3 regions of the Priestia sp. YIM B13491 genome follow, and region 3 is predicted to be linked to each of the others. Evidence: riboswitches for the same ligand, from Rfam matches in the RefSeq annotation. Region 3 holds a riboswitch; each other region holds the start of a gene.
The links. A riboswitch is a leader RNA that binds a small molecule or an ion and turns the genes downstream of it on or off. The one in region 3 is predicted to bind S-adenosylmethionine.

Region 1 (4,221 bases), on a different contig from region 3:
GGATTGCCACTGTCGAAGATGTAACTGAACAATTTTCCACAATCATGGAAGATGTCTTTGCTGCTCAAGAACAAATGAACAAAATGACAAGGGCAACAGGAGAGATTGATGGGTATTCGTTCAAGGTAATGGAGTCTGTCATGGGGCTTTCAGAGGTTGCCAAACAAGCAGCTGCTTATGCTGAAGAAGTAGCAGCGGCTTCACAGGAGGAATTAGCATCTATAGAAGAACTTGTAGTGTTGGCAGCTAATTTAAAAGCTACGGTAAGTGAGTCCTAAAATTTGTCTTGATATGTAACAAATACGCGCAGAAAACTGCGTGTATTTGTTTTATTTATACCCTTTATAGAAAACGATAAATAGAATTGACACGTTATAAAAGCAGTTGTATAGTGAGGCAAGGCGGCAGTCTGTCTTTTTTAATTCTTAGTAAACTTATAAGTTAAATAAAATATTTAAGCACTACATAAGGAGACGAAGAGATGAAAAATGAATTCCGTTTGGCAACAAATGACGACGCAGATAACTTATTGAACTTAACTCTACAAGCATATAAGCCTATTCGAGAGCTAGGTATTCCTTTCTTAGCAGCTACTGCTGATCTTGCTCTTGTTAAGAAAAATATTTCTCAAAACCTTTGCTATGTATATGAAGAAGAGAAAAGAATCGCTGCTACTGTGTCGATACGAATGCCTTGGGGAGAACATCCAGGTCCGTTTGCTGTTCCGCATCTTTGGTGGTTTGCAGTAGACCCGTTGTTTACCAGGAAAGGTGTTGGATCTAAGCTGCTGCATCGAGTAGAAGAAGAGGTAATAAAAAATACGTTTAAATCACCAGGTGTGTCTTTAGGAACAGCAAAAGAACATCCTTGGTTAGTTGAAATGTATGAACGAAAAGGATATGTTCAAGCTAAAGAAAAGCACCTTGCAGAAGACTATACGACCGTATTTCTTTATAAAAAATTCAATGAGGTACACTCTTTGTCGTAAAAGATAGAGAAGTTCTCCAAATTAAGAAATGTGAAAGAGTGATAAATATGACAGATCAATTACTACTAAATGAGCTAATAGACATACGCCGTGAGCTGCACCGGTTTCCAGAGCTTTCAATGAAAGAATATGAAACAACTAAACGTATTAAAAAGTGGTTAAAGCACTATGATATTTCTACAGCGGATACATTCCAATTAGACGTAGGAGCAGTAGCAGAAATTGTGGGAGGAAAGCCGGGACCTACTATCGCTATTCGAGCTGATATTGATGCGCTGCCAATTGAAGAAAAGACCAATCTGCCATTTGCTTCTGAAGTGAACGGTGTGATGCACGCGTGCGGCCATGATTTTCATACGGCTTCTATAATCGGAGCAGCTATCCTTCTTAAAGAGCGTCAGCAGGAGCTTTGCGGCACGGTTCGATTTATCTTTCAGCCAGCTGAAGAAACGGCTTCTGGGGCAAAAATGCTAGTTGAAAAAGGTGTGCTCGAAGGAGTGGAAGCGATATTTGGGATGCATAACAAACCGGATCTTCCTGTAGGAACCATTGGTATCAAACCGGGACCTTTAATGGCAAGTGTTGATCGTTTTGAAATTGACGTCAAAGGAGTAGGAGGTCACGCGGGTATTCCTGAAAAAACAATAGATCCGATTGCTGCTGCTGGTCAAATTGTTACTAGTTTACAAACCATTGTCAGCCGTAATCTCAGCCCCTTTCAAAATGTTGTTGTCAGCATAACTCAAATCCATGGAGGGAGCTCGTGGAACGTCATTCCTGACAAAGTAACGCTTGAAGGAACGGTGCGTACCTTTCAAGAAGAAGCAAGAGAAAAAATACCGGCTCTTATGAAACGAACTGCTGAAGGGATTGGGGCAGCTTTCGGGGCTTCAGTAGACGTTAAATGGTATCCATATCTTCCTGTAGTGAACAATGATGATACGCTGGAAAAACTGGCTACTAAAGCGGCAGAGGATCTTAGTTACCAAGTCGTAGAAGCTGAACAATCGCCTGGAGGAGAAGACTTTGCCGTATATCAGCAGCATGTACCAGGATTTTTTGTATGGATGGGTACAGCTGGAGAATATGAATGGCACCATCCTTCTTTTTCATTAAATGAAGAGGCATTGCTTGTAGCAGCTTCTTATTTTGCTAATCTCAGCTTTCATTTTTTGAATTCATTCCATTACCAAAAAAATTAAAATATTTTTATTTTTCTATTTACGCGGATGAAATTGTTTGATAAAATAAATTTTAAATTAAAAAAGTTATCACGAGTGGACGAGAGATCTGGCTCTTTGACTCCACAGCAACCTACGAATGTAAGGTGCTCCTACCAGCAAAGCATGTGCTTTGGGTGATAAAACGGGTGAAAAACTCATTTTGCATCAAAGCAAAATGAGTTTTTTTTATTTTTCTAAAAGGAGAGGGTTTTATGAGTCATACAGCAGTTGCAGCACATACAGGAGAGAAAGCATTAAAGGAAGCAGTGAAATTATTAGGAAAGCATTATCAAGTAGCTTATCGTGAGTTAGAAACATTTTATGAAATTGTGGTCGAAAACCATGTTCGTACATATGCTGTAGGCATAGATATTAAAGATGTACAAAAAGCAAATGAACTAGAAATTTATTCATCATGCTGTTCCAAGCTTGAGCGAGTAGGCTGTCTTTTATAGAAAAAGTCTGCTCGCGCCTCTATTTTTTAAGTGGTTTTAAATAGAAAGCATGGTTTTTGACAAGCAAAGAATCTGGTGGGTATAATCAATACTCACTAGGTTTTAAAATTGATTGTAAATTGTCGAAATTTTTACGCAAATTAAAGGTTACATTCGAAATGAATTGTGGTATGTTATAAAACAAGAATATTTTATGAAAGGAGCATTGAAATGGAAATGTCTCTTGAACACGGAAACGATGCAGGAAGCGAACAGCTTATTGATCGTATCCTAGACTTTTTAGAAGATGACCAAAAGTAAAAAAAGAGTGTGCGGTGCTATCCCTAGCCGCGCACTCTTTTTTTATCATGTGTGTAAAGGCAGCGCCATACTATGATACATAGGGATAGAATGAAAGGGTCTCTGTCAAAGGGATTGACGAATGGTTTTGTTTGATAGAAAATTTAGAAAAAGGAAAGAGATGAAGGGTATGTCGAACAAAACATCTTTGTATCAAACAAAAGAACAGTTAAAAAAACTTGTAAGCGAATTGGTTTCTATACCTAGCGTGACAGGAACGATGGCAGAAGTTGAAATGGCTGAATCGATAGCGTCGTATTTATTGAAGCTGCCTTACTTTCAAAAAAACGAGCAAGTCGAGCTTCATTCAACAGGAGACGGGCGATCGATTGTCACAGCTTTTGTTCAAGGGGAAAATACGAATAAAACAGTTGTACTCGTAAGTCATTACGATGTAGTGGATGTACAAGATTATGGACAGTGGAAAAAGGATGCTTTTCACGCTGATACATTAACGAGTACTTTTTATAACCATATGGAACAAGTTCCGGCGCACGTACAAAAAGATATGATAAAAGGAGACTGGCTTTTTGGCCGAGGAACGATGGACATGAAAGCAGGCATTGCCCTGCATATCAGTATGGTTGAACGAGCATGCAACGGAGAGTTTGACGGAAACATCCTGCTGCTGTCGGTACCGGATGAAGAAGTAAATTCGCTTGGGATGAGAAAAGCAGTGCCTGTTCTTTTAGAACTTGCCCGCAAACATCAGCTGGATTTTTCTCTCATGCTAAATGCAGAACCGGTGTTCAGCCGCTATCCTGGAGATCAAACGAACTATGTGTACTCAGGATCAATTGGGAAGATCATGCCAAGCTTTTTGTGTTATGGAAAAGAAACTCATGTAGGGGAACCGCTAGCTGGTTTAAATGCTAATTTACTAGCTTCTTATTTAACAAAAGAAATAGAATTAAACGTTGATTTTTGCGAAAAAGTAAGAGATGAAACGAGTCCACCTCCTACGGTGCTGATACAAAAAGATTTAAAAGAAGAGTATTCAGTTCAAGTTCCGCACTCTGCCGTTGTCTTATTTAATTTATTTATGTTAAACCGCTCTCTTAAAGAAGTAACAGATCTGCTGTTGAAATCGGCTGACAAAGCGGCTTTGAATGTAAAAAAACATTATAATAAAGCCGTTAGGCAGTACGCTGCGGGAATGGAGAGTTCATCTCTTGACGTGAACGTATGGACGTATGAAGAACTTTATACTCATGCA
Region 2 (4,221 bases), on a different contig from region 3:
ACAAATAATCACTCCATCAACTTGCTTTGTTTTTAGCATATGAAGCGCTTCTTCTTCTTTTTTCACATCATAGTTCGTCTGACAAATAACAAGCTGATACTGCTTTTCTAACGCTTGAGATGCCACTCCTTCTAAAAGCAGACTAAAATACGGATGATTAATAAAAGGCAAGACGACGGCAATCATATTTGTTTTCCCTTTTGATAAGTGAACGGCATTAATGTTTTGTTCATAATTAAGTTCGTGAATAACCTGCTCTACCAGCCGGCGTTTTTCTTCTTTTACATACGGATGATGATTTAGCACCCGGGATACAGTCGAAACAGATACACCAGCTTTTTTTGCGATATCTCGGATATTTGTCATGTTTTCACCTTTTTCTCTTGCGCTGAAACGCGTTTCATACTTTATTCTCATTATAAAGTGAAACAGCAAGAAGCTAAACCCGTTACCATCGTGTTTTTATTCATTTACGTAAGGAGGTCATTTCATGGGTATTTTATTATTCATTTTATTATGCGGGATTGAAATTGGAGGAGCGGCTTATGCACTTAAACAGAACGAGACGCTTTGGAAGGAGTTAGATGATGAAAAGCCGACTGATTTTTTTAAACAGTAAAAAACCCTTAAAAAGAACATTCTTTTTAAGGGTTTGATATTACGCAGCTTCTTTAGATGACTTTGACTTTTTATTTAAACGAGGAAATCCAATTACAATTGCAATGACCCCGCAAACCGCTGTTAACATTGGGTAGAATGTAAATGGAATAATCTCAATCGGTGAAACTTTAGCAAATCCTGCTGCGAGAAGCATTTGTGCGCCGTAAGGGATAAGCCCTTGAACGCTGCATGAAAACAAGTCAAGCAGACTGGCTGATTTACGATTATCAATTGAATATTTATCAGAGATTTCTTTTGCTAACGGACCTGCTGTAATAATTGAAATCGTGTTATTAGCCGTCGCTAAATTAGTTAAACTTACTAGTCCAGCGATGCTGAATTCGCCGCCTTTTTTTGTTTGAATACGTCGTGTTAATAAATTCAATAAGAACTGAATACCGCCGTTATAGCGAATAAGCTCAACCATTCCGCCGATTAGCAGAGATAAAATAATTAACTCTGACATTCCGCCAATACCTTCTGTCACAGTTTTAGCAAGAGAAGAAAGCGTGTAGCTTCCATCAGCTAATCCAATCACGCCGGCTAGCACAATTCCTCCGGTTAAAATACTTAATACGTTTGCACCAAATATGGCAGCAACCAGTACGCCGACATAAGGCAAGATTTTAAACCAGCTAAAATCTTTAATTTCTACTGATGACGTATTGCCTAGCGTCATTACAAGCAATAAAATTACCGTAACAATCGCTGCAGGAAGGACAATAAAAAAGTTTACTTTTAATTTATCTGACATATTTGTTTTTTGCGTACGAACTGCTGCAATGGTCGTATCAGAGATTACGGATAAATTATCTCCAAACATTGCACCACCAACAACGGCAGCAACTGCTAATGTAATGGATACATGCGCTTGCTCACTGATTCCTACAGCGATAGGCCCTAGCGCAGCGATTGTTCCCATTGACGTTCCCATCGAAATTGAAATGAATGCGCCAATAACAAAGATTCCGACTACCACTAAGCTTTGCGGAAGCACAGACAGAGCTAAGTTTACCGTTGAATCAACAGCTCCCATGCCTTTAGCAACTTGAGAAAAAGCACCTGCTAAAATAAAAATAAGCACCATAATAATGATATCAGGATGCCCTGCTCCTTTAGCAAAACGCTCCACTTTTACATTAAGTGAATCTTTACGATTCATAGCCAGGGCCACAATGGCTGCAATAATAATGGCTACTAATACAGGAAGCTTATAAAAATCTCCCGTTATAATTCCTGATCCGACAAACAGGACTAAAAAGACGCCCAGCGGTAACAGCGCCCAGCCGTTTCCTTTTTGTTGTTCCATTCTTAACACCTCTTGTTTACGTAATAAAAAAAGACCTCTTCTTATTGATAAGAAGAGGTCTCTTATTTGTATCATAAGATTACCCTTCTCATCTTCCAAACGAAACATCGTCTGCTGGATTTGGCACCGCACTGCGTACAGCCAGTTGCCGAGACATCATAGGGCCAGTCCCTCCGTCTCTCTTGATAAGAAGTTTATAGTTGTTTTAAAAATAGTCTTTCACTACTGTAATCTCTTTTTATTTAATTGTCAAATGCTATTTTAGAAAAATATATAGTGCGAAAATTCTCACATCAATTAGCTACGTCTCGTTTTAAAAACGCTGCCCAAGCTATGCCCATAAAGAAGACAAAATGGGCAACTAAGATGAAAATGGAAAATGGAATCGTCATGCCGTCAAACAGCGGCTTCATTCCGTCCATATACTGCACAAAGTTCGTGTTGGCAAATAATAAAAATTTCCCCCACCATAAACCTAGCTCTGATACCAGTCCTGTTACAGCTTTCGCGCCGATACTTACGACAATAGCTAGACTGGAAGCAAGCGCGCTGTTTCTAAATAAAGACGACAGCATGAATGCGAACGTCATCATCATAAACGTTTCCATATACGCACTGTCATACGTAAGCGTAATGTTTTTAAGCAGCTGTGCATCTCCTTCTAGACTGGTAAAGCCAAAGAACAATGCTCCCCATACAAATGAAAAAAGCAAATAGCTCAGTAAATAATATAAGCTAATTAAAACGAGAGTTAGGTACTTGGATGCTAAAATCGTTGAACGTCTAGCAGGGCGAATTAAAAGAAGTTTAATGGTACCTGCTTCAAACTCTTTTGCAACCATTGACCCTCCAACAGCAAGCGCGAAAAATTGAACGAGAATCAGCATACCTGAACTAAATGACAGGAAGTTCAAAATATTGTCTTCTGTTCCTGCACTGTTTGCTACTTTCTTCATTAAAAGAGCCATACAAAGAGTTAAAATGCCGATTGTAATAAACGTGATTTTTGTACTTCTTTTGTGAAACCATTTCATGTGTTCATTTTGAATTAGCTTAAGCATGGTGCTCTCCTTCCGTAACGGACATAAACGAATCTTCAAGCGTCTCATACACAGGGGTAATTTGGTAGACTAAAATATCGCTGTCCACTAATTTTTTATTCACAGCTGGAATTTGCTCTTTTACAATCGCCACGTGGATACTATGTGATCTCACCGTTACTTCAAATTGTTGTGATAAAAGATCCGCTGCTTTTTGCGCATCAGACACTTCAAATTCTACGTACATTCCTTGATCTTGACGATTTGGAGATAAATCTTGAACGGCTTTTAACTCACCGTTTTGAATAATGCCAACGCGATCACATAATGCTTCTACTTCTTTTAATAAGTGGCTCGCGATTAAAATTGAAATTCCTTCTTCCCTGCAAAGCGTTTGTAAATATGTACGAAATTCTCTCATTCCCGCTGGATCTAGACCATTGGTTGGCTCGTCTAGTAAAAGCAATGCAGGCTTATGTAAAATAGCTTGAGCTACTCCTAAACGCTGTCTCATCCCAAGAGAATACGTCTTCACTTTTGCATGAATGCTGTTTTCAAGCTTTACTAAAGCAATCACTTCATCCAAGCGTTCTGATGTGATCCCTTCATGCATATTCGCAAAGTGTTTTAAATTTTGATAGCCCGTCAGATAATCATAAAACTCAGGGTTCTCAATAATCGCGCCAATTGATTTCATAGCTGATGTAAACTGTTCCTTTAAAGGAAAGCCGTTAACGGTAATCGTTCCCTCTGTTTCTTTAATGAGTCCTACGACGGTACGAATTAGCGTTGTCTTTCCAGAACCGTTCGGACCAAGCAACCCGAAAATCTCACCGCGCTCAACCGATAAGGATACATCATGCAAAATGGTTTTCTTCCCAATTACTTTACTGACATGATCTACTTGTAGCACTGTTTCTGTCATCATGTACATCCTTTCTTTAATTAGCAATACGCCTTCTATTGTTTCTCTTTTTTAACTATTTGTCTACTATAACCTTATTTTTGGAAAAGCAGCCTATTCAAACCATTCGTATTATCCGCTTACATTTGATAAAATAAAACAAATCTTAGTTAGAGGAGGACTTCTACATAATGAACTTAACCGTATACCTTGCCGGGCAAATTCACGATAACTGGCGAGACGAAATTAAAAACCAAGCAGAACAATTAAACCTTCCCCTTGCCTTTGTCGGTCCCATGACAGACCAT
Region 3 (4,221 bases):
AAGAGATTTTGTACGTTTAAATGAGAGGTACCTTTTGATGGCATTCTTGCAGGACGCTCTTTTAATTCTCGCCCTACCATCAGCCTGGCTAGGTGGTGAGCATTGGTATCTTCTTTACTTGTGACGCCGGCTACTTTACCATTTCGAAGAACCGTAATGCGGTCCGCTACTTCCATCACTTCTTGCAGCTTATGTGTAATAATAACGATACTTTTACCTTGAGAAGCTAAAAAACGGATTGTTTTTAATAGTTCCTTCACTTCATGAGGAGTAAGAACGGCGGTAGGCTCGTCTAAAATAATGTTTTCTGCTCCTTGATACAGCACTTTTAAAATTTCAATTTTTTGCTGTTCTCCAATCGAGCAATGCTTTACTTTTTTATGAACATCTACTGAAATTTGATACGTTTCGGTTAATTGCTGTACATCTGCTTTCGCCTGCCTTCTATTAAAAAAGAGGCCTTTCTTTGGCTCATGCCCCAAGACAATGTTTTCAGCCACTGTAAAATGAGGAAAAACCATAAAATGCTGATGCACCATGCCTATTCCGTTTTTAATGGCATCTGCAGGAGATGAAAACGAGACGGTTTTCCCATGTAGCTGAATACTTCCTGAACTCGGCTTTTCCATTCCGTAAAGCATCCTCATTAACGTCGTTTTCCCAGCGCCATTTTCTCCAACCAGCGCGTGAACCTCGCCTTTTTTCAGCGTAAATGACACGTTATCATTCGCTAAAAACGAACCGTATTTTTTCGTCAAATTCGTTAACTGCAGCAGCTCACTCATTCCATTCATTGCTCCTTTCCACTTTAGGATTTTTTCAAAAATAAGAAAGAGAAGCCAGCCTTACTCGACTTCTCTTTTCAACTCACTTGGCTAACGGATCTTTTACCACGGTTTTTCCATCAATAATCGAATCTTTAATTTCTTTTAATTGATCAATTACATCTTGCCCTACAAAGTCATTAAGAGGTGTCTTGCTGTCTTGAGTCACATACGTTAACCCAACACCTTTTTCTTTTAAGCCGTATGTCACTACGCCCGATTTAAATTTGTCATTTGCGAGTGCTTCTACCGTTTCATAAGCAGCCGCATCAGATCCTTTTAACTGCGATAAAACGATATGCTCAGGATCTACTTCCGTACGGTCAATATCTTGGCCAGCCGTATAAAAACCCTTTTCTTTTGCTGCTTCAAATACACCCAAGTCGCCTACCGCTGAAGCTCCGGCGATAAAGTCAGCTCCTTTTGAAGCCTGTAAAATAGCAAGTTCTTTTGCTTTAGCTGGATCAGAGAAGCTTCCAACGTAGTTTACTAGAAACTCGGCTTTGGGGTTTGTTGATTGTAATCCTTCTTTAAAGCTTACCGTCCATTTTTTTAATAATGGAATATCATCTGCTGCAACCATTCCTACTTTATTCGTTTTTGTAACCAATCCTGCTGCTGCTCCTAATAAATATGAAGCTTCTTGTTCACGGAATACAACGCTTCTTACATTTGGTAAATCGACCACTGTATCAATAATCGCAAATTGACGCTGCGGGTTTTCTTGAGCTACTTTTTTCAACGCATCTTCGGATTCAAAAGAAGATGTAATAATCAAATCATAATTTTCTGCTACGGCAGCACGCAAATTACTTTCAATGGCTGCTTGGTCCGTGGATTCAATTGTCTTTATATCAATGTTATACTTCTTTCCAGCGCGTTTTGCTCCATCATCCATTTGTTGAAAAAACGGGTTAACTCCAATCTTTTCAGGTAAAACAAGAGCAATTCGCTTCTTTCCTTTCTCTTCACTTCCACTGCTTTTTGTGCTTTTTGACTGACAGCCAGTTACGAGTAGTACAAGCGCAACGGCTAAAATAAGAAACTTCTTCATTTAACTTACTCCCCCTATAATATAAAAAAAGCTCTTCCTTTATATAAAGGAAGAGCTCGTTAACCAAACGTCTCTTCCTCATCTTCAAGAACATACTGTTCTTAAGGATTTGGCACCATTCTGTCATAGACAGCGGTTGCCGGGTTTCACAGGGCCAGTCCCTCCACCTCTCTTGATAAGGAAAACAATAGCTATTTGTTTTATGTAATATAGTCAATATTAATAGTTTTTTAACAATTGTCAATATTATTTTTCTTTTTTTACGCAAAAAAACTTTAAAAACAGATAGGATTATACGGTTTTAGTCTACTAAAATACAGATCAACCTTCTAAATTAATCATCGTATGCCTCCTAGCAAAGCGCTTACGGTAAGTCTGCTAGTCTTCTAGAAGGATCATGTGTAGCAGAGCACTTTTATTACATCTCTTTTGTTAATCCACTATCGATTGAAAACACTTTACCAAGAATGTTAGACTTTTCCTGAGCGATATTTTTTAAGAGGTGTTAACGTTGAAATTGATAAAAGAATTATCTGGAGTAGCTATTGGACTCATTATCGCTTTGGCGGTTTCAAAAATCTTTTTTGATAACCCAACCAATGTTGGAATCGTAGTTATTTTTATTACTAGTATGGTCGTAACAGGTATAGCAAGAGCGAAACTAAGATAAGATAACCTAACTAAAAAACACCCCCTTTTATTCGCAAGGTGGTGTTTTCTTTTAATGATTTTAGTATGTAGTTATTCTCAGTGAATGCTTTTACCCTTCTCCATCAATCATCGTATACTTCCTAGCAAAGCGCTTGTAGTAAATTTGCTCATCCTCTTGTCCATCGTTAAAAACAAGTCGGTTATGATTAATGTCTTTTTCTTTTAACACATAGCCTTTTTCATTCATCAGTTGAATATATTCATCTAAATGCCCTTTTTTAACCATATAGTGAAGAGCATCATCTGAATCCGTAGTCTTTGCTACATCTTGACTTCCCACTTCTAACTTGAATACAGCTGTTGCTGTTTGAATGGGACGATAATCTCCAAACACTCTTTCCCAATTTAATAGCAGCAGCGCGCCGGAAATTATTATACATCCTCCAGCCGCTACGGTTAGTACAAATCGTTTTGACACTACTTTCTCTCCTTTACATTCTTTTTCTTCTATTTAATACAACGGATTGCCCTAAACTTGTTTTTACGCCAAGTCCTAGATACACGGCAGCACCTAAAGCAATTGAAATACAAGATGTACTAATTGCAAGTGAAGATGCAGACAGCTTATTTTCTAAAAAATAGTGAGAAGTATAATTGCCGATAATCACAGCGGCTGACATCACACTTACTAATAAAACAGGTGTCAACGCAGCTTGTCCCAGTGATTGAACTCGGTAAGAAATGGATTTTTCAATTAAATAAAAGTTATATATAACCGATACACCATACCCTCCGTAAGTCGCGACAACCGGTCCAATTTCTTTTAAGCTTGAAACCAACAGTACGTTTAATACTAGCTTCACAACAATTCCTAAGCCCAAGCCTAAAATTAGCTTCTTTTGCTGATTAATTCCTTGGAGAATTGCGGCTGTTACTGTAAAAAGAGCAAATAAAACGGCAGCAGGCGCGTACCATTGTAAAACAACTCCACCGATTTCAGGACTGTTTTTTGCTCCAAAAATCATCATATATACCGGCTTGCCTAATAAACAAAGCCCCACAGCAGCAGGAAGAGTAAAAAATAACAGCAGTTGCAGCGTTTTTGTAATCTTTCCTTTTACTTCTCGTAAATTTCCCTGCACAAAAGAAGATGTAATGCCGGGAATCAGCGACATGCTGAAGGCGGTGGCTAGCGATACCGGCACCATCACTAAAATCTGAGCTAATCCAATGACAGAGTTGATTATTTCGGCTTTAGCTTGTCCATACCCTATTGATTGAAAAAGGATGTTAATCGTAAACGTATCAATATTTTGATAGATTGGAATCGCTAAACCAACTAAGACAAATGGAACAGCGTACGTCACAAGCTCTTTGAACATTGAAGAGAACGAAATGAATTTATTATTCTTTCCGCTGTTTACTTCCTTCATAATCAGCCGCTTGCGTTTTAGATAAGTCGCACCGAGAATTCCTATACCCCCTACGCCTCCAACAAACGCTCCAAACGTACCGATTCCAACAGCTTTTGTCATCGTGCTATGAAAAAGGTGAATAACAGCGTATGCTCCTGCTAAAATAAACAGCACGCGCACTATTTGTTCAATAATTGTACTTAGCGCGGATGGTCCCATGGACTGGTTACCTTGAAAGTAGCCTCGTAATAGACTCATAGGCGGGATAATAATTAAA

Region 1: another riboswitch for S-adenosylmethionine. It lies ahead of ACFX4E_RS07825 (hypothetical protein); the one in region 3 lies ahead of ACFX4E_RS05595 (BMP family lipoprotein).
Region 2: another riboswitch for S-adenosylmethionine. It lies ahead of ACFX4E_RS16835 (Na+/H+ antiporter NhaC family protein); the one in region 3 lies ahead of ACFX4E_RS05595 (BMP family lipoprotein).

What each region holds. Positions count from the first base shown of each region.
Region 1 is NZ_JBHZOR010000002.1:320,653-324,873, reverse strand. It holds gene ACFX4E_RS07840 (methyl-accepting chemotaxis protein) at 1-278, shown strand, start outside; gene ACFX4E_RS07835 (GNAT family N-acetyltransferase) at 482-988, shown strand; gene ACFX4E_RS07830 (amidohydrolase) at 1,036-2,190, shown strand; SAM riboswitch class I at 2,254-2,355, shown strand; gene ACFX4E_RS07825 (hypothetical protein) at 2,424-2,666, shown strand; gene ACFX4E_RS07820 (M20/M25/M40 family metallo-hydrolase) at 3,136-4,221, shown strand, end outside.
Region 2 is NZ_JBHZOR010000004.1:363,389-367,609, reverse strand. It holds gene ACFX4E_RS16845 (LacI family DNA-binding transcriptional regulator) at 1-366, opposite strand, end outside; gene ACFX4E_RS16840 (hypothetical protein) at 491-619, shown strand; gene ACFX4E_RS16835 (Na+/H+ antiporter NhaC family protein) at 659-1,969, opposite strand; SAM riboswitch class I at 2,055-2,161, opposite strand; gene ACFX4E_RS16830 (ABC transporter permease) at 2,263-3,030, opposite strand; gene ACFX4E_RS16825 (ABC transporter ATP-binding protein) at 3,023-3,934, opposite strand; gene ACFX4E_RS16820 (YtoQ family protein) at 4,105-4,221, shown strand, end outside.
Region 3 is NZ_JBHZOR010000001.1:1,079,108-1,083,328, reverse strand. It holds gene ACFX4E_RS05600 (ABC transporter ATP-binding protein) at 1-785, opposite strand, end outside; gene ACFX4E_RS05595 (BMP family lipoprotein) at 868-1,878, opposite strand; SAM riboswitch class I at 1,954-2,060, opposite strand; gene ACFX4E_RS05590 (hypothetical protein) at 2,390-2,548, shown strand; gene ACFX4E_RS05585 (hypothetical protein) at 2,639-3,007, opposite strand; gene ACFX4E_RS05580 (putative polysaccharide biosynthesis protein) at 3,021-4,221, opposite strand, start outside.